2 regions of the Loigolactobacillus backii genome follow, and region 2 is predicted to be linked to the other one. Evidence: predicted binding sites of a transcription regulator. Region 2 holds the regulator's gene; the other holds the start of a gene.
The links. The regulator Rex, encoded in region 2, represses fermentation and respiration genes when NADH is low (regulators of the CRP and FNR family bind a similar motif). The targets are predictions, from matches to a motif close to TTGTGAANTANTTCACAA.
Positions count from the first base shown of each region.

Region 1: a site for Rex is predicted at 7,100-7,117, ahead of AYR53_RS00625 (iron-containing alcohol dehydrogenase). Genes of this name have one in related genera too.

Region 1 is NZ_CP014873.1:156,614-172,760, reverse strand. It holds gene AYR53_RS00680 (IS701 family transposase) at 1-66, opposite strand, end outside; gene AYR53_RS00675 (SDR family oxidoreductase) at 172-915, shown strand; gene AYR53_RS00670 (cupin domain-containing protein) at 990-1,409, shown strand; gene AYR53_RS00665 (carboxymuconolactone decarboxylase family protein) at 1,409-1,729, shown strand; gene AYR53_RS00660 (MerR family transcriptional regulator) at 1,828-2,271, shown strand; gene AYR53_RS13450 (hypothetical protein) at 2,396-2,539, opposite strand; gene AYR53_RS00655 (hypothetical protein) at 2,591-2,938, shown strand; gene AYR53_RS00650 (hydrolase) at 2,965-3,585, shown strand; gene AYR53_RS00645 (hypothetical protein) at 3,760-4,089, shown strand; gene AYR53_RS00640 (metal-sensing transcriptional repressor) at 4,138-4,374, shown strand; gene AYR53_RS00635 (HAD family hydrolase) at 4,584-5,210, shown strand; gene AYR53_RS00630 (YbaK/EbsC family protein) at 5,274-5,747, opposite strand; gene AYR53_RS00625 (iron-containing alcohol dehydrogenase) at 5,918-7,087, opposite strand; gene AYR53_RS00620 (SDR family oxidoreductase) at 7,817-8,674, shown strand; gene AYR53_RS00615 (Rrf2 family transcriptional regulator) at 8,685-9,113, shown strand; gene AYR53_RS00610 (DUF4931 domain-containing protein) at 9,440-10,225, opposite strand; gene AYR53_RS00605 (N-acetylmuramoyl-L-alanine amidase) at 10,479-11,339, shown strand; gene AYR53_RS00600 (sensor histidine kinase) at 11,439-12,773, opposite strand; gene AYR53_RS00595 (response regulator transcription factor) at 12,770-13,453, opposite strand; gene AYR53_RS00590 (ArnT family glycosyltransferase) at 13,925-16,147, shown strand, end outside.
Region 2 is NZ_CP014873.1:1,633,525-1,649,671, forward strand. It holds gene AYR53_RS07235 (sugar phosphate isomerase/epimerase family protein) at 1-262, shown strand, start outside; gene AYR53_RS07240 (hypothetical protein) at 444-683, shown strand; gene AYR53_RS07245 (hypothetical protein) at 1,083-1,325, shown strand; gene galU (UTP--glucose-1-phosphate uridylyltransferase GalU) at 1,661-2,560, shown strand; gene AYR53_RS13520 (hypothetical protein) at 2,617-2,760, opposite strand; gene AYR53_RS07255 (asparaginase) at 2,826-3,800, opposite strand; THF riboswitch at 4,296-4,393, shown strand; gene AYR53_RS07260 (folate family ECF transporter S component) at 4,524-5,054, shown strand; gene tsaB (tRNA (adenosine(37)-N6)-threonylcarbamoyltransferase complex dimerization subunit type 1 TsaB) at 5,376-6,104, shown strand; gene rimI (ribosomal protein S18-alanine N-acetyltransferase) at 6,088-6,636, shown strand; gene rimI (ribosomal protein S18-alanine N-acetyltransferase) at 6,641-7,108, shown strand; gene tsaD (tRNA (adenosine(37)-N6)-threonylcarbamoyltransferase complex transferase subunit TsaD) at 7,120-8,163, shown strand; gene AYR53_RS07285 (ABC-F family ATP-binding cassette domain-containing protein) at 8,310-10,268, opposite strand; gene AYR53_RS07290 (redox-sensing transcriptional repressor Rex) at 10,611-11,270, shown strand; gene AYR53_RS07295 (CPBP family intramembrane glutamic endopeptidase) at 11,537-12,175, opposite strand; gene groES (co-chaperone GroES) at 12,372-12,656, shown strand; gene groL (chaperonin GroEL) at 12,819-14,459, shown strand; gene AYR53_RS07310 (APC family permease) at 15,334-16,147, shown strand, end outside.

The sequences.
Region 1 (16,147 bases), 1.2 Mb from region 2:
TAAATCAAAAAAATAGGCGTGGAGGGTGGTTAAAAGTGATGATTTTTGATAAAATGAGTTCAACACGAATCCTTCTTTCTAAATGGTTTTTTGTCGAACTCATTTTAGCAAAGAATAGGCATTCGTGCCTTTTTATATCCAAATTTTTTTAAAAAGCTGTAAAGTGCTGAAATGACAGTTAAAAATAAGGTAGTTGTGATCACCGGGGCCTCCTCAGGGATTGGTGAAGCTACCGCAAAATTATTGGCGCAAAATGGTGCCAGGGTCGTGCTGGGAGCACGGCGGGAAAATCGGCTGCAGGAGATTGTTAAAACCATTCAGGAAGCTGGCGGTCAAGCAACTTACAGTGTGACCGACGTAACTAAACCAGAACAAGTTCAGGCCTTAGTTGATTTGGCCAAAACTGAATTTGGAGGCATTGATGTTATTTTCAATAACGCTGGTATCATGCCGACTTCGCCCATTAGTGCGCTGCATACCAAAGAATGGAACGACATGATTGATATTAATTTAAAGGGTGTTTTAAACGGAGTTGCGGCCGTTATGCCAGATTTTACGAAACAAAAATCGGGGCAAATTATCACGACATCTTCAGTTGCCGGGATAAAAAGTTTTCCTGGCGCCGGCGTTTATGGCGCAACTAAGTTTGCCGTTCGTAATCTAATGGAAGTAATTCGAACTGAAAGTGCTAGTGAAGGAACCAATATTCGAACGGTAAGTCTTTATCCGGCCGCGATTAACACGGAATTATTGCGTACCATTACTGATAAAACTGCCAAGAAGGACATGGATCAATTTTATAAGGCAGTTGGGATTGATCCGATTGCGATTGCCCGGGTGGTTAACTTTGCAATTGATCAACCAGAAGAAGTTAATGTAAACGAATTTACAATTTACCCAACGAAACAGGCGTAGAGTGTTAAAACGGTGTTTGCATTCTGGCTGTTTAAACATATGTATAGTTAAGATAAGCTAAAAGGAGTTTAGTTATGACAAAAAATGAAGCAGTTAAAAATGGTGTAATTTTCCCGGTCGGTGCTAAAAATGAGGCCTTCCAAAAATATTTTATTGGCCAAAGCTATTTGCAAGGTCTAGTTAATGATCCAGTAGTTAACGTCAATGTTGGCAACGTTACTTTTGAACCTGGGTGCCGCAATAATTGGCATATTCATCACGATGGTTTCCAACTCTTGTTAGTCACTGGTGGCGAAGGCTGGTATCAAGAGGCTGGTAAGCCAGCACGGCACTTGGTTCCTGGTGACGTTGTCGTTACTCATGATGGGGTTAAACATTGGCACGGTGCAACGAAAGATAGCTGGTTTGAGCACATTGCGATTACGGCTGGAACGCCAGAGTGGTTGGAACCAGTTTCTGATGCAGAATATAATCAATTGGAGGTTGAAAAATAATGGCAGAAAAACAAACAGCAGGACGCGATAATTTAGGTGAATTTGCGCCACAATTTGCCGCTTTAAATGACGATGTTTTATTTGGCGAAGTTTGGAGTAAAGAAGATGCCTTATCGCTTCACGATCGCTCAATGATTACCATTGCCAGCCTTATTTCGGCCGGTGCCACTGAGCAACTAGAGGCCCATTTACGAATTGGTAAGAAAAATGGCATTACTAAAGAAGAAATTGTTGCTGAAATTACGCACTTGGCCTTTTATGCCGGTTGGCCAAAAGCTTGGTCAGCGTTTAACCGTGCGAAAGAAATTTGGACTGATTAAAACGTTGGCCGGACAAGCGTCAATTTCTATTTTACACGTCATGTTATACTTAAAGTAACTTTAAGTCGGTCGGACAATTTTGCTAGGAGGTAAGTTCAATGGCGGATAATTCAGCAACGCAAGAGCAGCACTACCGAATTGGGGACTTTGCGCAATTGAGTGGGCTTTCCAGTCCAACTTTGCGCTTTTATGAAAAAGAAGGACTCATTCAGCCGCAGCGAACTACTAACGGGTTACGTTACTATACGAAATTGGATTTAAGTTGGATCAAATTTTTGCGCCATCTGTTAGGCACCGGGATGACAATTGGCGAACTAAAACAGTACGTTGCTTGGCGTAAAGCCGGTGATCAGACGATTCCACAGCGCTTAGAATTACTTCAAAACGTTCAGCAGCGTTTTTTAAAGCGTTACGCTGAAATCCAGCACAACTTACAAATTCTCGATGATAAAGTTAATTGGTATGAACATAAATTAGCTGGCTCAATTAATGAACAAGAATCATTTGCGAATTATTTAGAAACGCTGGGTCACGCTGAATAAACACAGAATAATAGCCTTGATTAATTACCCGTTTGGTGATTAATCAAGGCTATTTTAAATTAAAAATACCGAGGCAAAATACTATTCTAAAGCTAGTTGGTTGTCGTATAATGAAACCGATTTCTTAGGCTGCTAAAAACTGATACGCTAGAGTTGCGGGAGTAGCAGTTGCAGAAGTATCCGGATTATTAGGAGTTAGGCTGCGATTCGGACTTCGGGCCATCTTAGTCCGATCGACATCGTCAGCGAAGCTAGTAATAATTCGCAATTGCGGAGTAGAATCCACGCGTTTTTTCAAACACTTTAAAGGGGGCCTACCATGTTAGATGTAATTGATTCAATTAATCGGCTAAGTTGGACAGTAGAACATCACTACGCCCACATTGAAGCACAACACCCATTTATCCGGGCATTTGCGGTTCAATTTGAGCTTGCTTACACTGACTTTCGGGTAATTCAAATGGCGTTGCAGCTTGCTGGTGATCAGCACCCGTTATTGGTGGCCTTTACGGCGGCCTACGACCAAGTTTATAAATTTGATTATGAATTTGCGGCCAATGGTCCCGCGGCGTTTAACGAGAAATATGCTGGACAGTTATCCGCTTATCGTCAGGCGAAGGATGAGTTGTTGGGTAAGTTGGAACAAATTAAGCAACTGCAAGGTTAAGTTAATTTAAAAAGGAGTTATCAATCATGACTAGTGAACAGAGAAGGGATCCATTAGCAGATGAATTATTGACGCCAGAAAATGCCGCCTTTTTATTAATTGATTATCAACCAACGCAAATTAATTCAATCAACTCGATGCAACGTGCGCAATTAATTGAAAATATTATTAGTACCGTAAAAATTATTCAAACGTATAAAATTCCCGTTATTTTATCGACGGTCAACGTGCAAACGGGGCGGAATAAGGAGACAATTCCCCGGATTAAAGAACTATTACCTGGTGTAAAGTCCTATGATCGGACGACAATTAATGCGTGGGAGGATCAAGAGTTCAACGCTGCGGTTAAAGCAACTGGCCGAAAAAAATTAATTATTGCGGCACTTTGGACGGAGGCCTGCCTCACTTTTCCAACGTTAGATGCCCTACGAGAAGGTTACGCTGTTTTCCCAGTGGTTGATTCAATTGGTGGAACGTCACTTGTTGCCCATGAGGCGGCGTTACGCCGAATTGAAAGTGCTGGCGCCCAGCCAACTAGTAATGCCCAATTGGCCTGTGAATTACAGCGTGATTGGAATCGGACGGAGACCGCGCCACAGTTTGTTCAAGATCTGTTGGATGCAGGAATCTTTCTAAAGCTATCTTAGGCCAAGCGACAGCGGCAGGGAAGCTAATAATAATTCGTAATTGCGCAGTAGAACCTGAATGCTTTTTTAAACACTCCCTAAATAAATATGTTATGTTGATTAAAGGCCTGATTATCAAAGTAAATAATCAGGCTTTTTGGCTGTATGCGGTCGATTAACAATGGAGGTGGCAAAATGTATGATCTTATTCCCATGAACATGGCCGAGGTTGCGGAGAAATTGCAGTGGTACCAAGGCGCAGGTGAATCTAAAAGTGAAAGCTCAGTTATTCAAGACAGTATTCTAGCAATTAGCCAATTCCATTTAGATGAGGCGCTAGAGGGACCGTATTGGACGGCAAAATGGCAAGTGGCTAATTATGAAATTGTTATTTTATCGGCTGATGAAGTTATCGGCATTATTAAAACACCCAGCGATACTTTTGAAGCAAATTTTCGCGAAAACGCGAATAAATTAATTGATTATTTACGACAACAGGTGGCTGAATTAGTTAAGAACCATTAAAAAAGTTTCTTAAGTTGAAATACTGAAACTATAGGAGGAAAGCAAAAAATGAGTGATCCGAAAATTCTTAATCGACTTAAGCGAGCAGAAGGACAATTAAGAGGTATTCAAAAAATGGTTGAACAGCAGCGTGATTGTGGTGATATTATGACGCAGTTAGCGGCCGTAGAATCAAGCGTGAAACGAATCATGAATTTAGTAGTCACGGAGAATTTAACCGAAAAAATCGACGACAAAAACGATGCCGCACTTCAGGAAGCAATTAAATTAATTTCGAAATTATAGCGGGTGTGTTTGGTCAGGCAAACACTAATAAAAGTATTTTTCAAATATGACCTAAGCAAGATTGTGGTTTGAGGCCATTTTATAAGTATTCGGTAACGAAATTAACTTAGGTTGTTCAAAAATTTAAATGTACCCTAGAAAACGATTCCATTCCGTCAGCTGGTTATGCTATGCTGATAGTACAAACCAAGATGGAATGGAGTAAGTTAATGAAAAATTTTATTTTTGACGTAGATGGGACTTTGATTGATACCATTGATATGTATATTCCAGCCTTAAGGGCAACGCTGGCGGATTATGGTTACCAGCGCGACTATGCGGGGCTGACTGATTATTTTGGAATGAACGGTTGGGAGGCCTTGCCGTTAATTGGCGTTAGCGAGCAGGATCGGCAACCGATTTACGATCAGTGGGCAAAATTATCTGCCCAAAATACTGCCAAAATCAAATTATATCCAGAAATAGAGCAAGTTTTGGCCAAATTGGCGGCAACGCCTGGAATTAAATTAGTGATTGCAACTTCAAAATCTAAAGAAGAATTAAGCAGTCATTTAGGTGGCAAGTTTGCAATTTTAAAGTATTTTGATGCGGCCGTAACCTGTGAGGAAACCACCCGCCATAAACCATATCCTGATCCAATTGAAAAAGGGATGACAAAGATTGCTGCCAAACCCGCGGAAACTATTTATATTGGTGATAGTGAATTCGATGTTCAGGCTGCTCAGGCCGCAAAGGCTAAAAGTGGCGCGGCACTGTGGGGAGCCACGCAACCAGAACGTTTAAAAGCGGCGGAATACCAGCTAAAACAACCTAGTGATTTATTGAAATTAATTTAGTGATTGGGTTCAGGCGTAAGGTGAAATTTAATTTTTAGCCGATGCCTTTTTTCTTGGAGTGCGTTACGCTGCTGGTTCTTTGGCGATATCTACCCAGCCAAGTGCGTGGGAATATTGTTCTAATTCAGGCAGGGTTACTTCAATGGCACTATTTGGACTCCCGGCCGCCGGAAAGACACTGGTGAATTGGCGTAATGATTGATCAAGGTAAACGGCCACGCCCGCCTTGAGGGCAAAAGGACAAACGCCGCCAACTGGTTGACCAATTAGGCCTTCTACTTGATCTCGCGGTAACATGTGGGCCTTAACCTGAAATTGACGCTTAAATTTTGGGTTGGCAATCCGGGCGTCACCAGCCAGTACAATGAGAATTGGCCGTTTCGAAACTAAAAAAGTTAAAGATTTAGCAATTCGTTCTGGCTGAGTATGTAAGGCGTGAGCGGCCAGTGCCACGGTTGCACTAGATTCCTGTAATTCAATGATTCGATTGCTGGCCCCAAACTGGTTAAGGTATCTGCGAACACTTTCAACTGACATCTAATCATCTCTCATTATTTTTTAATCATTCTAATGGAACGGTGATCAAAGGTCAACTGCTTGTTTGAAATTTAGGCGCAGTTATTCTGAGCTACTTAAAAAATAAAGCGTAGTTATGCCAGATTTCACTCTTGCCATAACTACGCTTTATTTGGTCATTAACATTGAGCTTACTTTTGATTGTAGGCTTCTTGGAATAATTTAACGATATCGTCTTTGGTGCCTTTGCGTGGATTTGAAAAGGCATTGCCATCTTTCAGGGCATTCGTCGCCATAAGTTCGAAGTCCGCTGGCTTAGCACCAATGGCCTTGATGCTGCTTGGAATACCGACATCCTGAGACATTTGCCGCATAGCCTTGATGGAAAGCTCGGCCGCGTCGCGAGTTGAAAGGCCAGTTGTATTTTCTCCCATTGCTTTGGCTAATTCGGCAAAGCGTTCTGGACAAGCAACAATATTGTATTTTTCAACAGTTGGGAGAAGTAGTGCACAGCAGACACCGTGGGGCGCGTCATATTGGCCGCCTAATTGATGTGCCATTGCGTGTACGTAACCAAGGTCAGCGTTATTGAAGGCCATACCAGCCAACATTTCTGCCTGTACCATGTCAGTTCGTGCCTTGACGTTATGCCCATTTGCGACAGCTTCACGTAAACTGCCCTCAATTAATTTAATAGCTTGTAGGCACAAACCATCAGTAATTGCATTGTGGTTGGTTGAAACGAACGGTTCAATAGCCTGGACAAAAGCATCCATTCCAGTTGCGGCAGTCAATGAGGCCGGCACATTCAATTGAAGCATTGGATCATTAAACGAAACCAACGGAACATTACGCCACGAAACGATGACAAATTTCAAATGTGTTTCTTGATTAGTGATAACACAGTGGCGGGTCAATTCGGAACCAGTACCGGCAGTTGTATTTACTGCGATCAATGGCGGTAGAGCGTTCTTCAACGTTTCAATACCAGCTAACTTAGTAATGTCATCACCGTTCGTCAGAATGATACCAGCACCTTTGCCGGTATCGTGGGCCGAGCCACCACCAATTGTAATGATACTATCGCAATCATTTTCTTGAAATAGTTTCTTAGCGGCCTTAATATTGTGAATCTTTGGATTAGGTTCAACACCATCATAAATAGTGTAGTTTACGTTGGCCTTATTTAATGAATCAAGGGTCTGAACAACTGGCCCATTTTCAGCGTGCTCTAGAAACTTATCCGTTATAATTAAAGGCTTTTTCATGTTAAGCGCGTTAACACGATCACCAATTTTTTCGATAACACCAGGGCCAAAAAAGTTAACGCTTGGCATCAAAAAATCAAAGTTCTTTGCCATTTGAATTCCTCCATGTGATTTATTTGACAAACTTATTGTAGCTCTTTTAAACTGTAAGTCAAGCAGTTACAGTATATAAAATTTTGCTTATTATGAAATAAATTTTGGAGAAATAACGTTCAAAAAGATATTTAAAAAGTCCTTGACCTAAATTAGAGGTTGATGCATATTGAGGAACATAAATTAGAATATAATTAAAAAATTATGTAATGACGAGAAGAGTAACAATTAAATCTATTTTTAGAGCGAGCGGAATTGGTGAAAAGTTCAGTAGAGCTAATTGTGAAGATGAACTCCAAGCTGATAATGGGTTAGCGCTGATTATCCGTTGGCAAGCGTTACTTTGCCGGGGATTCAATCAAAGATGGTGTACTGGCAAGATGTACAATTGAGGGTAGTAACACAAGTGTAAAGGCTGCGTCCCTTAGTCCAAACTTGGGTTAAGGGAACGCGGTTTCTTTCTTTTGTCCTGAAAGGGGTGGTCGTTTGGCCTGTCGAATGTGGCAGTTAATGAAAAATTGTAGTTGTGAGGACAAGGCGGCCTTTCAACTTGTCCCATTCTCGGTATAAAAATAGCAATTATCGGGAAGATTTAGTTATCCAAGATTTAATCGGTGGATTTATTAAATAAAAAAATTTGGTTATTCCTGTTGACTTTAAAACAACACGTGCTATTATGAACATGTTGATAATAAAACAACAATCAAATTCTAAGGAGTGTTTATATTTATGAAATATGCTATTACTGCTACAACTGGTAACTTTGGTCAGATCGCTGTTAAGGAACTTTTAAAACTTACTGATAATAGTGAGGTTATCGCAATTGCCCGGAATGTTGCTAAGGCCAAAGAATTACTACCACAAGGTGTTGAAATTCGGCAAGGTGACTATAATGATGAGGCTTCAATGGAAACTGCGCTGCAGGGTGTGGATCGCCTTCTCTTTATTTCGTCACAACCAGGTGGCGCCGTTACGCGGGCTGATCAACACAAAAATGTGGTTAAGGCATTAGCAGCTGCTCAAGTTAAATTTGTTGCCTACACAAGTTTTCCTAATGCGCAAAATTCGACTAGTGCTTTGGCCGATGACCATAAAATTACCGAGAGCGCAATTGAAGATACTGGTGTCGCTCATTCATTTTTGCGGAATAACTGGTATCTAGAAAACGAAGTCGGTTTCTTACAGAATGGTGCTGCCAATCAACCAGCTTCATACTGGGCGGCTGGTAAGACTGGCTGGGCACTGGAACGTGAATTTGCGGAAGCGGCCGTCAAAGTGTTAACATTAAGCAATCCCAAGAAGATTTATGAACTTGCTGGTCCAGCACGTTCTTACGCAGACTTAGGGGACGGCCTAAAACAGGCCACTGGTAATGATTTTACGGTTAAGCAAGTGTCTGCAACGGAATATCAGGCCGGCTTAGTGGCAGCAGGTTTGGATCAGAATACCGCGGCCCTTTTCACCTCCTTTCAGGAACCAATTAATGATGGCTCATTGAGTGAGGATTCAACTGATTTAGAAACTGTTCTTGGGCATGATTTGACTGCTTTACCAAAGGCAATCAACGAAATTCTTAGTCGAAATTAGGTGTAATTTAATGAAGTACTCGCACAAGTTGAGTGATGCAATTCATATTCTGGCTTATCTCATTATTTATAAGGATGGCGATCTTTCAAGTAAAGCGATTGCCGCAAGTATTGAAGCCAATGCTAGTGTTGTCCGTAACTTAATGTCAGATTTAAGGAAAGCGGGATTAATTAATACCCAACCGGGGAGTGCCACCACGACACTTAATGTCATGCCAAACAAGATTTCTATTTTGAGCGTCTACCAGGCAATCAATATGGATCATGATCTGTTACACATCGATCCCAAGACTAACCCACAGTGTATTGTTGGCGGGAATATTCAGGACACGCTAAATATGTACTACGCGGATATCGAGGAATCTGCCTTTCAACGGATGAATGAAATTACGCTGCAGGACATCACTGATGATATTCTCGCAAGGCAGGCTACAAAATAAAACTTTTTTAAAAAAATAACATAATAAAACCCACTAAATTGAGATTTTCAATTTAGTGGGTTTTATTATGAGTTCAGTTCATTAAATAATTTTGAGAAAGCACGGGACAGTATTGAGTGACTTTTATTTGATGTCTGCAGGTCTAGATCTATATAAATTGTGATTTGAGATTTTTAGTTTTAGGAACGAGGCTCAGACAAAGGTCCTAGTTGCCTACTATTTCTGTGCATTAGTCTAAGAACGTGAGCCGAAGGTCTGGGTTCACATGCTTGCCTACAGCTAATCCAGTAGCCTTCCTTTGGCCCATTCCCATCCTTTTTTTAATTTCAAAGCAATCCCCGTTGCCGTAACAGTTCCTGTACCGCAAGCTTAATTTCATCACTTCGGTGTTCATCATCCACCTGCGCAATCTTGTAGCCAGCAAAGTAGGGCGTAACAATGAAACGGGGGACCACCTTACAGATAATTTGATGGGCACGGTGGTAAAAGAAGAGGTTGTAACTATCATATTTACCTTGAAAATAAGTGGTGATGATGTAGCGGGTGATGACTTGCGTGTAATCCGCCAGCCAATCGAGAGCCGAAGTAGCGTTAATGATCAAATTAAATTCAGTGGAACCCATAATTGGTTGGGCGGAAATGTTGAGTTCAATAAATTGATTCTTGGCGATGATCGTGCCCTGAAAATTGGTTGAATTAATCTCGGAATAGCCATCTTGTTGCTCAAGACCAACTAATTGTAAATGAGGGTGGCTTAGACTACCACCAGATAGCGGACCGTGATTCTTAAAGAGTAAAATACTTTTAAATTTTTCATTTTGCTCCGCCTTTTGCCAACACGCAAGGATAAAGGCAAATAATTTATGGTTGTGTGCCTGGGAATAATTGGAAATATCGCCGAAGTGATTACCTGATTCAATGATGACCGTTTGCCAAGTATTCTCTAATGTGCGATATTTATTTTCTAACCAAATAAGGTCATTGTCACTGGCCAAAATATTAGTTAAGCTATTGGTGTCACAAAAAGGACAGCGATTATTAAGGTGGACGACATTTTCCGGCTTACGCTGTGAAATTTGTGAATTAAGTTTTAAAGGTTGATTTTGCTTCAAACGTAAGACTTCCTTAAAAGTTGAACAAAGTAGTGACTAGTCAAACTATATTATCGATAATCAGTAGAGTCAACCCAATTTATTTGGGTTATTTTAAGGTTAGTTTTAGGTAGGTCAATTAAAATGATCTAGTGAATTCTAAATTAGCTAATATGACTAAATTACAAATTGAGTCCGGCTAATATTGGGTGCGATCAATGAGAAACCTAACGCCTTTAATCTGCTTTAAGTCAATTACGGAAGGTGACAATTTTTGCGACGAGCTCAACGACAAAAAAAGCATTTTAATATTTTACAGCTACTGCGACTGCTAATTCTGCTGGCGGTCTGCGGCCTAATTTGGTTAGGCATTGATCATTTTGTGCACCGGCAAAAAATCACCGTAACTGCTCCGGCCTTAGTTATGCGGCAAGCACCAAATTCTAGTAAGGCAGTAGTGACGGTTACCAAGAACAAGACGGTAACTTATTTACAGCAGAAAAATGGTTGGGATAAGGTGCGCTATCACGGGCGAACGGGCTGGTTACCGACGTGGCTAATTCACAGTGATTACAATGCTACTACGGCGACTAATCGGCTGGCCGAACAAACAATTGTGATTGACCCTGGACACGGTGGCAGCGACTCGGGGGCACTAGCAACCAATGACACTGAAGAAAAAAGGTACACTTTAAAAATGGCGTTGGCGTTGAAACAACAATTGAAATCGTCCTACGCTCGGGTGATTTTAACCCGGGATAGCGATCAAACTGTTGCCCTAGCAAGTCGACCAGCTTTGGCCAATAAACGGGGCGCAAGTCTATTCATTAGCTTCCATTTTGATTCAACCCCGGTAGCAAACACTGCATCAGGGTTCACGGCCTATTACTACCACGCGGCCAGTAAGCCATTTGCCAAAGCGTTATCGAAGTCACTTGGTGGCCTTGGTTTGACCAATCGTGGAACGGCATACGGTAATTTTCAGGTCATTCGTGATAGCCAAATGCCGGCCGTTTTATTGGAAATGGGCTACATCAATGATTACACGGATTATCAATATATTAGTTCGGCGGCCTATCAACAACACGTTGCTCAGTTGGTTTATGAAGGACTGCAACGCTACACAGCCAACTAAATTTTTCTATAAAAAACTAGCGACTATGACAAAATTTATTTTTGTTGTAGTCGCTAGTTTTATTTTTGAATAGCTTCAGAAAAAACGTGCCGGAAATCCTTAACGATAGTGAACACGGCGCGGGAAAGTTAGCCTAAAAATACTACCTTGGGGATGATTATCTACCACATTGATCTTGCCGTGGTGTTGCGTGGTGATCCAGTTGGCGATTGATAGGCCAAGACCGTAACCCGTTTGTTCTTTTTTGCGAGCAGAATCGACACGGTAAAAGCGATCAAAAATTTGTTTCTTGCTGCCGTCTGGAATGCCACAGCCAGTATCACTGACCTTGATTCCCCAATGGTCATTGCTAACTAGTGTTGTGAAGATGATGGTGCCACCAGCCGGCGTGTACTTCACGGCGTTATCCAACAAAATAATAATTAACTGTTTGATTAAATCAGGATCTACCGTAATTAAAGCAGTTGCCTGAGTTTCTAAACGCAAACTTTTGTGCTGGCTAGCAGCAATTTCCAAGTAGGGCGTTGTGACTTGTTCACTCAATGTCTTTAAACCAACTTGACTGGGCTTAAGCTGGAGCACATCCGCGTCTGAGCGGGCCAACGTTAGTAATTGCTCAGTGAGGGCCTTCATTCGGCTAGTTTCATTCAAAGAAATGGTGATTTTTTCGGCCTCAGCAAGAATTGGTTGGTGGGGTTTTGTAAGCAGATATTCTAATTGATTTTGAATAATTGCCAAAGGTGTGCGTAATTCGTGGGCCGCGTTGGCGCTAAATTCTTGTTGTTTATGCCAGGCCGTGATGATTGGCCGCATACCAATTCGGGAAAGCCAAAACGCCAGCAAAGTTGCCAGTAGCGTGAAGATAATCATTGTGATGAATAATGATCGAAAAATACTGTGAATTGCTAGGGCCTCTGCGTCAGTATTGATAAGAATTAAAACGTAGTGCCCGGCGTACTCACGCTGGCTACTTTTCCCACTGACCTTAAGAAGTAACGTGCGAAATTGACTGGCAGTTCGTTGATTGGTGTTGAAATCCAAATTAGTGACTTGGTTGAGCTGATTCTTGTTTAGCTTAACCTGATTAAAAAGCTGGTAGTTACGGGCCCCTAGAACATCACGGTTGAGTACCTTACCGGCCGCGTTAAAAACGATAATATTTGTTTGAAAGGGCGCACCGGAAATCGGTGGCCGCTGGTGGCCGTTCTTTTGGCGTTGCTGCGGTTTAAGCGGATGGCGGTTAGGCGTCCCTTCACCTAAAATTTGCTCCTTTTGAATTTGCAGTGATTGGTTAACGTTTTGGTAGATCGAGTGTTGAAAAAGAAAGCCAACAATTGCACCTAAAACTAAAAAAAGGAGGATAAAACTAATTAAAAAGGTACCAAATAGCTTTAGCTGCTGGCGTTTTTGAAATGAATTTTTTAATTGTTTCATTTGTTCACCTCAAATAGATAACCGACGTTTCGTAGTGTTTTGATTGATTGATCGGCGGTGACAGTTTTTAATTTTTTTCGTAAATTACTAATGTAAACTTCGACAACAGTTAGGGCCGTTTCCGACTCAAATCCCCAAAGACGATCAAAAATACGTTCCTTTGTAATAATAACGTTAGGATTTTGCGCAAAATACACCAATAAATCAAATTCTTTACCATTCAACTGCAAGGATTGCTTTTTATAGGTTACGGTGCGGCGGTTAAGGTCAATGGTAAAGTCGGCCACCTGAAGTAACGTTTCATCGCTGAGCAGACCACTGCGTTTGAGCAGTGCCTTGATCCGGGCAATTAACTCCTCCCGGTGAAAGGGCTTTGTCAGGTAATCATCTGCACCAAGATTAAAGCCGCGTAGCTTATCAGTTAGTGTATCCTTGGCGGTCAAAATAAGGATGGGCAATTCCAAGTGTTGCTCCGTTCGCCAATGGCCTAAGACGTCGTAGCCATTTTCTTGGGGCAACATCAAGTCGAGAATGGCCAGATCAAAGATACCGTTTTTTCCCAATAATTCGCCATTTTCACCATCATGGGCAATAGTTGAACTCGCGAAAGGTGTGATCATTTCGGCAATATCGTTTGCTAGGATCGTATCATCTTCAACAATTAAAATATTTGCTTGCAATAAGCTAGCACCTCTTTAAATTAATTTAAATAAAGTTAGTTAGATTGGCCTAGGAAGTGTTTGAAAAAGCAGAAATTTGCTTTTTCAGACACGGTCCAGATTGCGTAATAGATACACCAAATAGGTCTAAAAACATGGGCCGTCAATTACTATTTAAAATACGTGCCAATCAGTGATTAGTCAAACCCTTCTCAGTTTTAAGCTTCATTTATGGTTGATCCACTAAGCTAAAAGAGTGTTTAAAATACGTTTACACCAAATTAGTCAGGAAAATACTAATAAAAGTATTTTCCAAACACTCGCTAAATTGGTTAGGAAAACCTAAATCAAAAATATTTTTGGGGCAGCACCTAGACCCTGTATTCATATTGGAGGTGGCACTTATCAAACGATTGGTAATGATCGACCGCTATATACGGCCGCTAAAGCAAGCTCAATTTAAATTAAGTGACTGGAGTAGGTGGTTAACTGATGCAAACTAAACAGAAGAAAAGATTCTTTAGTAAAAAATTTGATCCTTTTCTAATTTTAATTTTATTAGTTGCGCTATTTTTATATGGTTGGCAGATTTGGAAAGCTGGCTCGGCCAATGATTTCTACACGGCTGCGATTACGAGTATGACGCAGAGTTGGAAAAATTTTTGGTACGCCAGTTTTGATCCGGCGGGGTACATCACTGTTGATAAGCCACCAGTTGCATTATGGTTTATGGCGATTAGCGCAAAGATTTTTGGTGTTCATGGCTGGAGTGTTGTATTGCCGTCCGTTTTGTTCGGCGTTGGTTCGGTTTATCTGCTTTATCGGCTGGTGACACCAACATTTGGTCGAATTGCAGGCCGCTTCACCGCGCTTATCATGACGTTGACACCGATTGTGGTGGCCGATTCACGAACGAATAACATGGATGCAACCTTAGTCTTTTTCCTGTTATTGGCGTTTAGTTTTTTAGTTAAAGCAACTAAGACGGGGAAAAAACGCTGGCTGTTTGTCAGTTTTGCCCTAATCGGGGTCGCCTTTAACGTAAAAATGCTGCAAGCCTTCATGGTGCTGCCAGCAATGTACGTCTTTTATTGGCTGGCGGCCAAAATTAAATGGCCCAAAAAAATTCTTGATTTATCGGTTGCGACTGTTGTTCTGGCCATTTTTACATTGGCCTGGCCGTTATCAGTTGATTTGACTTCGGCCCAGAATCGACCTTATGAAGGTGGTTCAGAACACAATTCGGTCCTTGAACTGGCCTTTGGCTACAATGGTAGTCAACGTTTATTAGGTCAAACAACCGGCACTGGCGGTACTTTTCCTGGAATGAGCGGCAGTAAAGAAAAAACAAACGCACCCAAAAAAGCGATTAAAGAAGTGAAAGTAACAACTGGTAGTAAAACACAAACGACACCAACTGGCGCTAAGCCTAAAGTACCTAGTGGTCAGCAAAGTGGTACGACTGGCGGACCAAGTGCTGCTGGGAACGTCACCGGTGGTAAAACTGGCCAAGGTGGTGGCACAGCCGGTGCAGGTGGTGGTGCCTTTGATATTGGCACAGCAGGGATTACTCGAGTTTTCCAAAAATCGTTAGGTCGACAAGTTAGTTGGTTATTACCACTTGCCTTAATTGGTGTCATCAGCAGTTTTAGCTATTTTGTTGATCCTAAGCGCCGTTGGTACCAATTAAGTCAAGCGCAAAAGGAACTGGTTCTCTGGTTAGGTTGGCTAGTGCCAGTTTTTGGTTTCTTCTCGGTTGCCAGTTTCTTCCATCCGTATTACATGATTATGTTGGCGCCACCGATTGCGGCTTTGGCCGGGATTGGTCTCACAACTTTGTGGGCGGATGCCAAACAAGAAAAACGACTGTGGCGAACTGCGTTATTGCCCGTTGCCATTGCCGTTACTGCTCTTTTGCAGGCGTGGTACGTGGCCGATTATTACCTTTGGCTAAGTTGGTTAATTATCGCTTTAGCCGTTTTTAGTATCATTATTATCATTAGTCATAGTCGTGGGTTAGCTAGGCCAGCATTTATTCTGGCCCTTTGTACGATCATGCTGGCACCAACTTGGTGGTCCTTAACGCCAACGATTGCGGCTGAATCGGCGGGCATTCCGACGGCTGGTCCTGATCTATTAAGCAGTGGCCAACAGGCTAATGCTGGTGTCGGTTCCGGTACGGTTAATAAAAAGTTGTTAGCCTATCTGGAGAAAAACCAAGGTCAGGCGAAGTACCTCTTTGCCACTAGTGATTCTGGAACTGCGGCGCCGTACATTATTAAAACTGGCAAGGCCGTTATGGCGATGGGCGGTTTTAATGGCACTGATCCCGCTATCACGCTAAAACAATTTAAAAAATTAGTTAAAACGGGTCAACTTAAGTATTACTATTCATCTGGTAAGAGCGGCAACACGGCCATTGTTAACTGGATTAAAAAGCACGCTAAGAAAGTGGCTACTAGCAAATATGGTGGCACAACTAACACTAGTCAACGAACTACCGAAGTGAACAATGTTGAAAAAGGGCCAACAAACACCAAGTCAATGCAGGGTCAACCTACGGGGGCCAAGCCAACTAGTAAGCCAACAGGTTCTGGCGGTGCCAATGTTGCTGGGCCACAAGGAGCGCAAACTAGTAATGGTAGTAGCTCTGCTAATCTAACTACTAAGGCAGGCAAAATGCCAAGCGGCGGAACTAAGTCACAGGCAATGCAA
Region 2 (16,147 bases):
TCACGGCGATAATGCGGTTCTAATGGCGGCGTTAGATCGGTTACACGATCATATTGTCCATTACCATATTGTGGATTCCATGGGCCTAACTCACGATAGTTTACAAGTTGGCAAAGGCGCAATTAACTGGGCGCAGGTTTTGCCCCGCCTTAATCCACGGGCAACTAATATTTATGAAATCAATTTGGCCGATCCCAACGATGCTAAGGAACAAGTGGCGAGTCACGCCTATTTAACGGCCTTAGAAAAAAGTAGTAAATAAGCATGTTAGGTTTCTAACATTTTCATGTTAGGTAAGTGGCACAATAGAATTAAATTAAATCAAAGTAAGAGTCTCCTAAGAATGCCCTCATAGCAACCTAAATCAGTTGCCTTTAAATATGGCTATGTTATGGTGATGCCATAGCCGAATTACTTACGGACATTTTAAAGGAGAGAACGTTATGTTAGCAACGAAGACGGTTTCAGATTATGACCTGTTTCAACAATTTAAGAGTTTTTTAGGGGAACGTCAATCACAAATTAGCCACTACCCCAATCTGACGACTTACGTAAAAAAGGAAAGAACTGCTTTTTCATTCCCACTGCGTCGTAGTCACATGATTCCTAGTCGCTATAATCGGGTTATTCGCCAATTGACTTCCGAAGATATTCACCAAATTGAGCAACAGTTACGTCTTTAATTAGGAAGTGTCTTTAAGCACCTGCTGAGTTATTAAGCAAAATAACTTTTGACACTTTGCTAGGCTGACATTTCGTTAAGCTAAATTATTAAATCAACTTAAGATTAGTCTTGGGAGGCAGTTTACTTCCTGAGGCTGATCTTTTTTCGTTACTTAGTAGGGCAACTTCCAGCTAACATTAAATGTTAATTAGATTAAGATCAGGAAGCAACAAACTGCTGTTAACTAAGCGATTGTAGTGCCCAGCACAGTGGCCTTATTTGAAAATGATGATGTTTGCATAAGTCAAAATGAGGATTCCCTATGAATGATAGCAAAATGGTTGTCAAAAGACCGTAACGGCGTTATTGTAACTCTTGGTAAGAGAAGTTATTTAATTTTAATAAGGAAGTGCGCAGGATGTTTACAGCAACTAAAGTCGTTAATGATTACGAGTTATTACAGCAGTTCAAGAGTTTTTTGGTGGATCATAAGCAACAAATCACTGCTTATCCTGATTTACAAACATACGTTGAAAATGCTCGTAGCAGTTTTTTGTTTACTCCGATTGGAACTGAAAAGATTCCAGCTCATTACAATCACGTGTTAAAGCAACTAACTAGTGACGATTATAAGCAACTTGCAAAAAGATTAAGTCTCTAGTTAGGTGATGGAAACGAACCAAAAGAACGGTAATTTTGATCTAGTTTATTAAATAACTTAGATCATGGCCATTCTTTAGTTCGTTTTTTGTTTAGGGTTGGTTTGAAGAAATTAAGTGGAAAATAGAAAGACGTTTTTGATTTAGTCCAGCCAAGTTGATCAATTAGTAGGCTAGGTGCAAATATTTTTATACTTTGGTCTATACCAAAAATGGCAACGATGGCGTGGTTTTAGTGACTTAATTTGAAATCGGTTTCGCTAGCGACTTGATTTGTCGGTTCATCCCTGGCAAAATACGGTATAATGGGAGCAAATCTTTTATTGGAGGAATTTACATGCGAGTACATAAAGCAGTTATCCCGGCAGCGGGACTTGGAACACGATTTTTACCGGCCACTAAAGCGATGGCAAAGGAAATGTTACCAATCGTTGATAAACCAACCATTCAGTTTATTGTTGAAGAGGCCCAGGCGTCCGGAATTGACGATATCCTAATTATTACTGGTAAGGGCAAGCGGCCAATTGAAGACCACTTTGATTCAGCACCAGAATTGGAACAGAATTTAATTAAAAAGCAAAAAACAGCGATGTTAAAGGCCGTTCAAGAAACGACCAACATGAAGGTTAATTTATTCTTCATTCGCCAGTCGCACCCAAATGGCTTAGGCGACGCCGTGCGTTTGGCTAAATCATTTATTGCTAATGAACCCTTTGTTGTTATGTTAGGCGACGATTTAATGCACGATAAAGTGCCCTTGACAAAACAGCTGATTGACGATTACGAAAAAACACACGCTTCAACTTTGGCCGTTAAACGTGTGCCCCATGAGGACGTTTCGGCTTACGGTGTGATTGATCCGCAAATTGAAGAATTTCCTGGTCTGTACAACGTTAAACGCTTTGTTGAAAAGCCGGCTGTTGATAAAGCTCCCAGCGATTTGGCCATTATTGGCCGCTATTTGTTAACTCCAGAGATTTTTGACATCTTGGATCAGCAAAAACCTGGTGCCGGTGGTGAAATCCAGTTAACCGATGCGATTGACACCTTGAATACAACTCAGCGCGTGTTTGCTCGCGAATTCAAGGGTGAGCGTTATGATGTTGGAAACAAGCTTGGTTACGTTGAAACCAATATTGAGTATGGTTTGCAACATCCTGAGGTCAAAGATGAATTGAAAAAGTATATTATCGCGCTTTCTAAGAAGTTAGAAGCTGAAAAGCAAGCAAAGAAATAAACTAAAAATACCGCACCACCAATTTCATTTTTAAGTGAAATTAGGGGTGCGGTATTTTATGACTTAATTTTACGTTTAGGTTGTTTTTCGGCAGCCGCAGTGACGGCCAGAAGGAAGCCATCAAATTTTTGTCGCTGTTTTGGCGTCATATTTTTAACCTTAGCTGCATAAACAGTTTTTAAATGCTGTTTTCCGTTCATAATCTTCACCTCAAAAAACAGTTTACGCCGTTGAAGGCGAAATTTAAATTAAAGGGACCTATAAATTAAGAAATGGCGTCTTGCATATAAGTGGCTAATTGTTGGCCGTTTTTACCGGCTGATAGGCCAACTAGTAATTTAATACGTGCTTTTTGACCATTGAGGCCTTGGCAAAAAATAACCCCCATTTTTTGTAGTTGCTGGCCACCACCCTCATAGCCGTAGACAGGTTCCGCAACGCCGTTGAAACAGCGGGACACTAAAATAATGGGAATCTTATGGGCAATGAGTTTAGCAAGGGCAGGCAAGGTTTGTGGTGGCAGGTTGCCAGCACCAGTTGCTTCGATCACTAAACCATTGGTACTAGGCAGATCTAACATTGTTAGTAAGTGATCATCCATACCGGCGTATGCCTTTAATAGGTAAACGTGATCAATGACGTGGGTAATTGGGCAAGCCTGTTGTTCCGTTAGTTCTTGAAAAAATTTAACGCCATTTTTCTCCATAATACCAATTGGGCCAAAAGTAGGGGTACGGAAGGTCGCAACGTTAGTAGTGTGCGTTTTCGTCACAAAACGGGCGGTGTGAACTTCATCGTTCATTACGACGAGAACGCCTTTACCCCGGGCATCGTCATCGGCGGCCGTTTTTACCGCGCTTTCCAAATTATAAAGACCATCGGAACCGATTTCGTTGGAGGAACGCATGGCACCGGTGATCACCACGGGAATGGTACTGGGCAAGGTCAGATCCAAAAAATAGGCCGTTTCTTCTAAAGTATCTGTGCCATGAGTGACGACAACACCATCAACCCCGGCCTGTTCGGCCTGATTAATGCGTTGACTCAGCAGTAACATTTCTTTAGGTGTAATGTGGGGCGAAGGAAGGTTGAATAGCTCTTCAGAACTAACATCATATTGACCAGCAAATAATTGATTGTAGGCCATTAGTGGGTTGGAAGCCCCTGGAATGATGGTGCCACTTTCATTTTCGGACATGGCAATGGTGCCGCCGGTGTGTAAAATTAGAATTTTTTTCATTGTAACCTCCTAGAGCGTTTATTTAATCTAAATGATAACTTTATTTTGCATTTAAAAAAAGGGAGTGTGACAAAAGTCGGTTTTGGGTTTACTGCGTAACGTAAGCTAATCCAATAACCGTACTATGGTTATTGGATTAGCTGTAGTTAGGCACGTAAATCCAGACTTTTGGCGCACATTCTAGAGCAATGTTCAGAAACAGTAAGAGGCTAGGACTTTTGTCCCAGCCTCATTTAAAAAAAGACCATCTTCGGGGAAGAAGATGGTCTGGGGAGAGTCTCTTTTCAGTTACGAAAAAGAGTCGAAAAATGAAAAAGGTTTGGTTTGTTTTGGTTACATTCTTGATAATAAGGAACGAAAATGAAATTAAACCGTGATTTTAATCAGAGTTCGCCAAGCTTTTTCTCATTTTTTTTTAACAATAATTAAAAAACTTCGCCTAACTAGTTGGCCTGGTGAATTTGAAGCAGTATAATGAAAAATGTACAAAAAAATAACGGAGTAGGCTAGGAGCGTTAAGTGCTGACGGAACGGAATGTGAACGTCACCCGAAAACCGATATTGGTTGCGATTTCTTTGCCGCATTCGCCGCATATTTTGGGGGAGGTTTCTCAAGGTGTGCGTGAGGGACGCCTCACGTGACGGTTTGCTGAACTAGACACTTGGCTACAAAGCTAAATGCACGATCTCATATTTGTGGCACTCCAAGAGGAGATGTCCAGTTTGAAAGTAGCTTTAACAGGTAAACGGCTCAGTGCGCGCAGTATTGCGATTCTGGGTCTACTAATGGCACTGCAATTAGTGCTTGGTAAGTTTCCCGTGTTTGGAATTTGGTCAGTCCGGGTGGATTTTGTTTTTCTGGCCACGTTTATTATGGGTTGGTGGTTTGGACCCTGGTGGGCAGGACTAGCAGCGGTGATTTGTGATTTAGTTAATACCTTAATACTTGGCGGTTCGGGGACCTATTTTGTCGGTTTTACTATTTCGGCATTCTTAGGCGGCGTCATTTATGGGGTGTTCTTTTACCGGCAAAACATGAGTTGGTGGCGGGTTATTATGGCTACCTTAATTATTATGCTTGTCGTTAACGTCTTTTTAAATACATTGTGGCTAACAATTCTTTATAAAACGCCATTTTGGGGGATTTTACCCATCCGAATTTTAAAGGACTTAATATTAACGCCAATTCAAGTTCTGTTGGTGTATTGGCTGGGAACAAACCGCAATATGTTAAGTTTGCGGGATAGATTGTAAAAAATAAGTGGACCAAAAGGCAATGAAATTCTGAGGATTGGCCTAAGAGAGTGGCTTGGTCGTGAAACGGCCGAAACACTTTTGGTGGTCACCAGCAGTAATTGGCTTTTGGTCCACTTTTGTGATCAAAAAGGACTAGTGAGTATCAAAAAAGACACTTCTCAATTATGAAATTGAGTCTGGCCGCCTTTCAAATCTGCACTAGGCTATATTTAAAAATGCAAAATAGACATATTTTTTTAAGAGCCTTTAGGTAACAACTAATGAAAAAAAGGCTAATTTGTGCTACGATACCAACAAATACTAAAAAGGAAGTTCGAGATGTTAGTTTTAGCAATTGATACATCTAACCGCGCAATGAGTGTTGCACTTGTCCGCGACCAAACTGTTTTAGGTGAAACAACCATTAACGTTCGTAAGACGCACAGTGAAAGTTTAATGCCGGCAGTTGCCCAACTATTTAAGAGTACAAGTCTATTACCAGCGGCCGTTGATCGCTTTGTTGTTGCTCAGGGTCCTGGTTCCTATACTGGAATTCGAATTGCCGTGACTACGGCCAAAACGTTTGCTTGGACATTGCATAAAGAATTAGTCGGAATTTCTAGTTTAGCGGCTTTGGCAGCCAACGTGACAACTTCGGCCGGTTTAATTATTCCGGTCTTTAATGCTCGCCGGGATGCGGCCTTTACTGGGGCTTATCGGTGGCAGAATGGTGAATTAGTTTCAGTTTTGGCCGACCGTCACACACCGATGGCTAGTTGGCTTGCCGAATTGGCTACGCAAACGGCACCGTTGCAGTTTATTGGCGATGACGTTGAGTCGTTTCGGCCACAAATTACGGCTAAGTTAGGGCAACAAGCACAGTTTGTTAGTGGGATTGATAATTTACCACACGCTAGTAAATTGGCGTTACTTGGCCAAACTGCCCAACCAGTGGCGAATATTCATCGGTTTGCACCAAATTATTTACGGATTACCGAGGCAGAGGCGAATTGGTTGAAGCAGCATCCCACAAATGAGGGGCACGAACCGTATGTGGAAGAGATTTAAGGATTGGTACCAACATTCGAATACAAAGCCAACATTGAATTTTCTCGATCAGGCAGTGAACCTTGGTGGGCAAAATTTTAGCATGCGCCGAGCTCAACAAGATGATGTCGACGACTTGTTGGAAGTTGAACGGCAATGTTATGCTGGCACAACGCCTTGGGACCGGGCGGCTTTTTTAAGTGAGTTGAAAAAGACAACCCAGTCACTTTACGTTGTCCTTATTTTTGAGGGCGAAATTGTGGCCTTTATTGGTTGCTGGTTTACTAAAACTGAATCACACGTGACCAATATTGCTGTCGTACCTAAATTTCAAAATTTTGGGATTGGTCGTTTTTTGATGTTAAGTATGATCCAACGGGCGGCGGATCTTCCGTCTGCTAGGTTAACACTAGAAGTACGAGTTTCAAACGAGCCCGCTAAGCATTTATACCATCAGCTGGGTTTTTTGGATCAGAATATCAAACGTTCTTACTACGTTGTTAATCATGAAGATGCGTTGAATATGATGTTGCCTTTAGGCGAGGAGAATTAAGACTGTGGTGTTTTATTTTCCGACAAAGACGGACCTTGTGGCACACGCCGCGAAATTGAGTAAGGCCTGTTTTCAATTGTGTGAAGCAAGTTATCAATTTGGTTCACCGTGGAGTCAAACTAGTTTTCAAGAAAATATGCAAACCGATTATCAATTTTACGGTTTTTTAAAGTTGAATGGGCGGCTAGTGGGGTTTGTTAGTTACACAAAATTATTTGCGGAACTTGAGATCACGAACCTTGCTATTCACCGTGATTTTCAGCGACAAGGTTTGGCCTGGGCATTATGGCAGCGGCTATTAGCGCGGCAGACTGAAGCGTGCCGTTTTTTGTTGGAGGTTCGCGGAACAAATTTGGCGGCGCAGCAGTTATATCAAAAGTTGGGGTTTCAACTTTTGACGCAGCGAAAGGCGTATTACGCTAATCCAACTGAAGATGCGTTGGTTATGGAGAAGTACTGGCAAGGAAGGTAGGAGACAAGACGGTGACTGAAAAGAAACCAGAATTAATTTTAGCGTTTGAATCAAGTTGTGACGAAACCAGTGTGGCGGTGGTTGAAGATGGCGTCAAAATTCGTAGTAATGTGATCGCTTCACAGATTAACAGCCAAAAGCGTTTTGGCGGTGTGGTTCCGGAAGTTGCCAGTCGCCATCACGTTGAACAGGTGACCTTGTGTGCCGAAGAGGCAATGACGCAGGCTGGCGTAACCTACGGGGATTTAACAGCGGTTGCGGTCACTTACGGTCCAGGACTAGTTGGCGCACTGTTGATTGGCGTTTCTGCGGCCAAGGCAGTTGCCTTTGCCCATCAATTACCGTTGATTCCCGTTAACCACATGGCAGGTCATATCTATGCGGCTCGTTTAGTTAAGCCACTGGTTTATCCGCTGATGGCGTTATTAGTGTCAGGCGGCCATACGGAGTTAGTTTACATGCGTGGGGCTGGTGAGTTTGAAATCATTGGTGACACCAGAGATGATGCTGCTGGTGAGGCCTTTGACAAAGTCGGGCGGGTACTCAATTTGGCTTATCCTGCCGGCAAGAAGATTGACGATTTAAGTAAATTAGGGCAGGATACGTTTAACTTTCCTCGGGCAATGATTAAAGACGCTAACTATGATTTTAGTTTTAGTGGCTTGAAGAGTGCTTTTATCAATAAAGTGCACAATGCTGAGCAACGAGGTGAAAAACTATCGAAACCTGATTTGGCGGCTAGCTTTCAGGCTAGTGTGATTGATGTTTTGATCACGAAAACAATGCGAGTTTGTCAAGCCTATGGCGTTGGCCAACTGGTTTTGGCCGGTGGTGTTGCCGCTAATTCGGCTTTACGTAGTGCCTTAACCAGCGCAATCGACCAGGAAGATCCTAACTTGGATTTTGTGGTGCCACCGATTCGTTTGTGTAGCGATAACGGGGCAATGATTGGGGCTGCGGCTCACGTTATGATGGCGCGAGGTGCTCGTGCTGATTTAGATTTAAATGCCGATCCCAGTTTGTCCTTTGCCTACGCTGAAGAAGTGCTAAATTAAAAATAACGACCGCGATTGTGAAGCTTATCCTACTAGCATTTTGCTAGCTTGTGAATAAGCCACCAATAGTGGTCGTTATTTTTGTTGCTGCTTTTTTAAAGATTTTCTAGGGAATACTGGGAAAATACGATTTAGACTAAAAAACGCTAATCACCCGTTAATTCTTCCAAGGCCAAACTTTTTTCTTCCCAATCCGTTTCAACTTGATTTTGTTGTGCAGTGATTGTTTCCAATTGTTGCTGCAATTCAGTTAACTTAGTTGGGGCGGCCAAAACATCAGGTTGCGTCATTGCAACTTGAAGGTCATGACTTTGCTGGTCTAACGTTGTCATTTGTTGCTCCAGTGCCGCAACTTCGCGACTGAGTTTGCGTTCCTTTTTTTGTTGTTCCTTATTGAGCTGATAGTCCTGTTGAGCTGGTGCTGCTGCGTGGCTCACAACTTCAGTTGGGCCCGCATTGGCCATTTTTTCGGCCGTAATTGCCGCTTCCTCGGCCTTTTTATCCACGTAATAATCATAGTTACCAAGATAACGCTTCGTACCTTGGCGGGACAATTCCACCACGTTACTAGCGATGCGGTTCATAAAGTAGCGATCATGTGAAACAAATAAAATAGTCCCATCGTAATGAAGTAATGCCTTTTCTAGAACTTCCTTACTATCAATGTCCAAATGGTTAGTGGGTTCATCGAGAATCAAAAAGTTATTATGGTTCATTGCTAGTTTGACTAACATTAACTGAGCTTTTTCGCCACCAGAAAGGGCAGCAACTGATTTTTCAACATCCTTACCGGTAAAAAGAAAACTGCCCAGAATGCTGCGAATATTGACTTCAGGCATGGTTGAATGCTCATCCCAAATTTCGTTTAGAACGGTTTTATTACGGTGGAGGTTTTCCTGTTCCTGATCGTAATAGCCAATGTCAACGCCTGCACCTAGTTTTGCCTCACCGCGCAAAAACGGAATTTGTTTTAAGATACTTTTTAGCAGTGTTGATTTGCCAACACCATTCGGGCCGGTAATGGCAATTGCTTCATGACGTTTTAGGTGCAGGTCAATGGGGTCCGCCAAAACATGGGTGGCACTGTAACCGATAGCCGCGTTAATGACGTCTAATACTTGGTTACCAGAGGGCTTGTCCTCACTAAAACTAAAGCGGACGGTCTTATTGTCATTTTGCGGTTTTTCCAACCGGACAATTTTGTCTAACTGTTTCCGCCGACTTTGAGCCCGTTTAGTTGTTGAAGCCCGCACAATGTTTTTGTTAACGAAATCTTCGAGCTTGTTAATTTCTGCTTGTTGTTTTTCGTAAGCTTTCCACTCTTGTTCTTGGTAGGCAGCTTTTTCAGCACGGTACTTTGTGTAATTTCCTTTATAGTGGCGGGTGGTATGCTGACTCATGTCGTAGACCTCGTTGGCCACTTTATCAAGAAAGTACTGATCATGGGAAACAATTAACAGGGCACCTGAGTAGCCTTGTAAATAACCTTCTAGCCAAGTTAATGTATCAATGTCCAGATGGTTAGTTGGCTCATCTAAAATCAATAAATCGTGTTTTTCTAAAAGTAGCTTAGCCATGGCCAAACGTGATTTCTGACCACCAGATAACTCATTAATGGGGTGATCATAATAGTCTTCACCAAAGGCAAAGCCGTGTAAAACGGTACGAATTTCGGCCTGATAACCGTAGCCATTTTGGTCGCTAAAGTCGTGTTGCAACTGTTCATAAGATTTTAAGGTAGCTTGGTAAGCTTCCTCGTCGGCTAGTAGTTTGGGATCACCTAATTGTTGTTCTAAAGTGTGCATCCGTTTTTCCATTGCTTGAAGTTTAGCAAAAACGGTTAACATTTCAGCAAAAATCGTTTTGGTTGAGTCAAGGCCGGTATCCTGAGGTAGATAACCAATTGTGACGCCTTTACTTGTGATCACTTGGCCAACATCAGGGGGATTTTGCCCAACTAAGATCTTGAGCAATGTTGATTTGCCGATCCCATTACGGCCAACCAAGGCGACGCGCGCCTGTGATTGAATTTCCAGTTGAACGTGTTCAAACAAAACATCGGCCCCAAAGTGGCGGGCAACGTTTTGTGCTTGCAGTAAGATCAAAGTGGAATCCTTCCTTTCATTTCAGCAATTTATTCAATCTAGTTTACCATATAAGTGGGCGGGACAAAAGGTGGCCGACTTTTACAAAGGAAAAGCAGTACTAGTCATAAGAAAATTAAAGTTGCGGCTTTCACAGACAAAAGAACAAGTTTATGGTGGTTATTAAAGCGTTTTCATGTATTTTCGAGATCTGTTTAGGTTGATAAGTGATCCCTTTCCCAAATAAATTGGTGGTTATTTTAAACAGTCTAATTGCATTTCACAAGTAAATACGGTATTATAACCATTGTCTATTAAGATAAATTCACAAGCTAATTTAAGATGACTAATGGAGGATAAGCAATGGCTGAGGCAAAAATACCAAAGGCAACTGCCAAACGTTTACCGATTTACTATCGCTATTTGAACATTTTGTTCAACGCAGGCACAAACCGAGTTTCATCAACTGAACTTTCAGAAGCAGTACAAGTAGATAGTGCAACAATTCGTCGCGACTTTTCTTACTTTGGGGCGTTAGGAAAACGTGGTTACGGCTATGATGTCGAAGATCTACTCAATTTTTTCAAGAAGACCTTAAATCAAGATCGACTTACCAATGTTGCGTTAGTTGGGGTTGGTAATTTAGGGCACGCATTACTGAACTATAATTTTCAACAAACGAATAGTGTTCGAATCAGTGCAGCCTTCGATATTAATGAAGAGATTGCTAACACAATTCAAAGTGGTGTGCCAGTTTATCCAATGGTAGATATGAAGGAACAATTGCAGATTCAGCAAATCGATGTCGCAATCTTAACCGTGCCAATTAATCACGCGCAGGATGTTGCTGATGAGTTGGTTGCGGCTGGCGTAAAGGGAATCATGAACTTTACGCCAATTCGGCTTTCCGTTCCGGCAACTGTTCGGATCCAAAATGTTGATTTGGCCAACGAGTTACAAACGTTGATCTACTTTTTAGATCATTACGGTAATGAAGGTGGCACTAGCGACACTGCTAAATAAAATAGTTCAAAAAAACAACCAAGATTAGGACTTGGTTGTTTTTTTGCGCAAAATTTAATGAGGCTGGGACAAAAAGTCTTAGCCTCTTACTGTTTCCGAATATTGCTCTAGAACGTGCGCCAAAAGTCTGGATTTACGTGCCTAACTACAGCTAATCCAATAACCATAGTACTGTTATTGGATTAGCTTACGTTACGCAGTAAACCCAAAACCGACTTTTGTCACACTCCCATTAATTTAATTAAAGTAGCCTTAATCTGCGGATATTAACGATAGAGTAACATTAAGATTACAATGCCATTCATCACCATGTGGCTAATCATTGAAGTCGCAATCTTGCCCGTTCGCTGATAGAGGTAACAAAAGACTAGGCCAATGGCTGTGTAAGTTAGTAAATGGTTATCATTGTGAGCGATGGCAAAAAAGACACTGGAGATTAGAGCGGCGCCAAATTTACCAGTGAAGGGAGTAAGGTAGCCAAAAATGGTCCGCCGAAAAACTAGTTCTTCCATAATTGGTGCGGCAACGACGGCCATGATTAGGTAGTAAGGGTAGCTTCGAATAACGGTCAAGATAGCGCTGGTGTTGGCCGAGCTAGTCGTGGTGTGAAAGATAAGCTGATCTAAGTAGCTGGCGGCAAGTTGACCAATCAGAGCCAGAAAAGCACCAAGAATACCCCAGAGAATAATCTGGCTAGTTTTTGTTTGCGCTCCCTTTTCCATTTGCGTTGGTGCAAAAAATTTCTGGTAGATGATGATTAGAATAGCCGCACCCACCACGTAATCAATTGTTTGAAAAAGGTATAAAGCCGTTTTTAAACGAATAATTGAATTAACTAAAGCAGGTAATAAGAAAATAATCAAATAAACGCTAAGGGTACTGACAGCATTTTTTCGTGCGAGCATATAATCCTCCTTTAGAGCGTTGATTTTTGTACGTTAAAATATCTCTTTCTAGCTTAGCGGTTTTAATTAAATTTTTAAAGCTTTTTTGTGCTTAAGACTTGCATTCAAACTAGAACATGTTATTATAAATATTGTGATTAGCACTTAACTGCTAGGAGTGCTAAAGCTCATCAAATGATAAATGGAGGGATTAAACGTGTTAAAACCATTAGGCGATCGCGTCATTGTTTCAGTAGAAGATGAAGAAGAAAAAACAGTTGGTGGTATTGTGTTAGCTTCTAACGCAAAAGAAAAACCAACAACGGGTAAAGTAGTAGCAGCAGGCCCAGGTGCCACAAATCATCATGGTGACGTTGTTCCCTTGACAGTCAAGGTTGACGATAACGTTATGTTTGATAAGTATTCCGGTACCAATGTTTCTTACGACGGCGCCGACTATTTAGTTTTACATGAAAAGGATTTATTAGCAATTGTTGAATAACTTTGCTTAGCGTATTAGTAACTTAGTTAATACGGTTCCTTTAGAATTAAACACAAATATTAAAATTTGTAACTTCCAAAAAACTGCAAAAAATATAGTAGTGAACATAACAAAAACAGATTGTAAGTTCACACTAAATTCATTTATGAGGTGAAAATTAAAATGGCTAAAGAATTAAAATTCTCAGAAGACGCTCGTTCAGCAATGCTTCGTGGCGTTGATAAGTTAGCAGATACCGTTAAAACAACTCTTGGACCAAAAGGCCGGAACGTTGTTTTGGAAAAATCATATGGTTCACCTACAATCACTAACGATGGGGTTACGATTGCAAAGGACATCGAATTAGAAGATCATTTTGAAAATATGGGTGCTAAGTTAGTTTCCGAAGTTGCTTCAAAGACTAACGATAACGCTGGTGATGGTACAACCACCGCAACCGTTTTGACGCAATCAATCGTTCGTGAAGGTATGAAGAACGTCACTGCCGGTGCTAACCCAGTTGGCATTCGTGATGGGATTGAAAAAGCAACCACCGCTGCCGTTAAGGAATTACACAAGATTTCCCATAAAGTTGACGGTAAAAATGATATTGCACAGATTGCTTCTGTTTCTTCATCAAGTAAAACCGTTGGTAAATTAATCGCTGACGCTATGGAAAAAGTCGGTAATGATGGTGTTATCACAATTGAAGAATCAAAAGGGATCGATACTTCCTTAGACGTTGTTGAAGGAATGCAGTTTGACCGTGGCTACTTATCACAGTACATGGTTACCGACAACGATAAAATGGAAGCTGACCTTGATAATCCATACATCTTAGTCACTGATAAGAAAGTTTCTAACATTCAAGAAATCTTACCATTATTACAAAAGATTGTTGAACAAGGCAAGGCTTTATTGATTATTGCTGACGACGTTGATGGCGAAGCATTACCAACACTTGTTTTGAACAAGATTCGTGGTACGTTCAATGTTGTAGCCGTTAAGGCACCTGGTTTTGGTGATCGGCGTAAGGCTCAACTTGAAGATATTGCTACTTTAACTGGTGCTACTTTAATCACATCAGATCTTGGACTTGAATTGAAAGATACAACCATCGATCAATTAGGCCAAGCTGGTAAGGTTACGGTTACTAAAGACAATACAACACTTGTTGAGGGTGCTGGCGACAAAGATGCCTTAGCACAACGTGTTGCTGAAATTAAAACACAGATTGCTGACACAACCTCAGATTTTGATCGTGAAAAATTACAAGAACGCTTAGCTAAATTAGCTGGCGGTGTTGCAGTTGTTCGGGTTGGTGCCGCAACTGAAACTGAATTAAAAGAACAAAAATATCGGATTGAAGATGCTTTAAACGCCACACGTGCCGCCGTTGAAGAAGGCTACGTTGCCGGTGGTGGTACTGCTTTGGTTAACGTTATTAAGGCCGTATCTAGCTTAAAAGCCGAAGGTGATGTTCAAACTGGTATTAATATTGTTCTTCGTGCCCTAGAAGAACCTGTTCGGCAAATTGCTGAAAATGCTGGTGTTGAAGGCTCAGTTATCGTTGAACACCTGAAGCAACAAGATCCAGAAGTTGGTTACAATGCCGCTAATGGCAACTGGGAGAATATGATCGATGCTGGGATTATCGACCCAACAAAGGTAACTCGTTCGGCTCTTCAAAATGCTGCTTCTGTATCATCATTACTATTAACAACCGAAGCAGTTGTTGCTGATAAGCCAGAACCAAAGGCACCTGATGCAGGCGCTGCTGGTGCCGGTGGTGGTATGCCTGGTGGTATGGGCGGCATGATGTAGCCTGATCTGCCAACTTAGGAAGCCATTTTTAAGCACGACTTGGTTCATAACTAATATGGGTCTAGTTTTATAGAATAGACCACGAACTACAAGTAATCGCAGCTAAATTATTCAATTAATGGTTAAACGCCAATCTGAATAAACTGATGAAAACCTTGGTTCTACCATTACGCATTAGGTAATGATCGGAAATAGTAAGAGGCCGCTGACTAAAAAGTCAGTGGCCTCTTTGTTTTGGAATATTCTAAACGTTGATTACGTTCTGAGCTGATTAAAGGTAATAATGACAGAATTGACTTTTGCGCTGTTTTGGGTGCTACTGCCTAGCGTAAAATGTCTAAATCACTAGGAAAAATTAAACAAAATTCGCTGGGGGATATACTTTAATGAATTAACTGGTATTATGAATTAGAACCTAGAAATTATTAGGTTACGACGCGCAATTTTTACCATTAATTTAGCTACGTTGTGCGTGTTGATTCAATTTGTAAATTTAAACAAAATTCGGGCTAGAATACGGAGATTGATAAGCGTACAATAATTCTTGTTTATCATTAGTAAATTAACCTAAATGTAACTATAAATGCCGTTTATGCTGCTTATACGGCTATTGGAAACTGGTAGGACAGGCAGAGCTGGTCTGAGTCATGTTTGGAAATTACTTTAAGTAGTGTTTCCCCGACTAATTCAGTGTAAATGTGTTTGAAAAGACTAGGTTCCTGCGCTTTTTCAAACACTTTCCTAGGCTGAACGCTATGCCTTGTTTTTTTGTTTAGGGAATAACGACAGTGTAGCAAGTTGTTTTACGAGTTGGGATGCGTCTGTGCCGCTCGGAGAATAAGCATTTGATTTATAAAAGGGAGAGCTAAAAGTCATGCAACATATCAAACGATTCTTCATCGGTAAACCATTAAAGTCGTCCGATGAAGGGGGACAACAGCTGAGTAAGGTTAAGGCGTTGGCACTATTGTCTTCTGACGCGTTATCATCAGTTGCTTACGGAACCGAACAGATTGTGACAGTTTTAATCACACTTTCGGCAGCAGCAATTTGGTATTCTTTACCGATTGCGGCCTTTGTACTGATCTTATTAACGTCACTCATTTTATCTTATCGGCAAATTATTCATGCTTATCCACAAGGCGGGGGCGCCTACATTGTTTCTAGTGAAAATTTAGGAACTTATCCCGGCCTGATTGCCGGAGGCTCACTGTTAGTTGATTATATGTTAACCGTGGCTGTTTCCGTTTCTGCTGGGACAGAGGCCATTATCTCGGCGGTGCCGGCGCTCTATGGTAATCAAGTGGGAATTGCAATTATTATTGTGGTGTTAATTACAGCGATGAATTTACGGGGACTGCGTGATTCAGCGTCACTGTTAATGATCCCAGTATATTTATTTGTGGTCGTCATTACCATTATGATTCTTACTGGCTTGGCCAAGATTTCCACTGGTAGTTTGGCCTTTCACGCAACATCATTAGTTGGTGCCGCAGTACCTGGGATCACTGTTGGCCTGATTTTGCGGGCCTTTTCTTCAGGTTCGTCATCCTTGACTGGGGTTGAGGCTATTTCAAATGCGGTTCCGTTTTTCAAAAAGCCTAAGGCCAAAAACGCTGCTGCAACGCTGGCAATTATGGGTATTATTTTAGGTTTCTTCTTTGCCGGAGTAACCTATTTAAACTGGT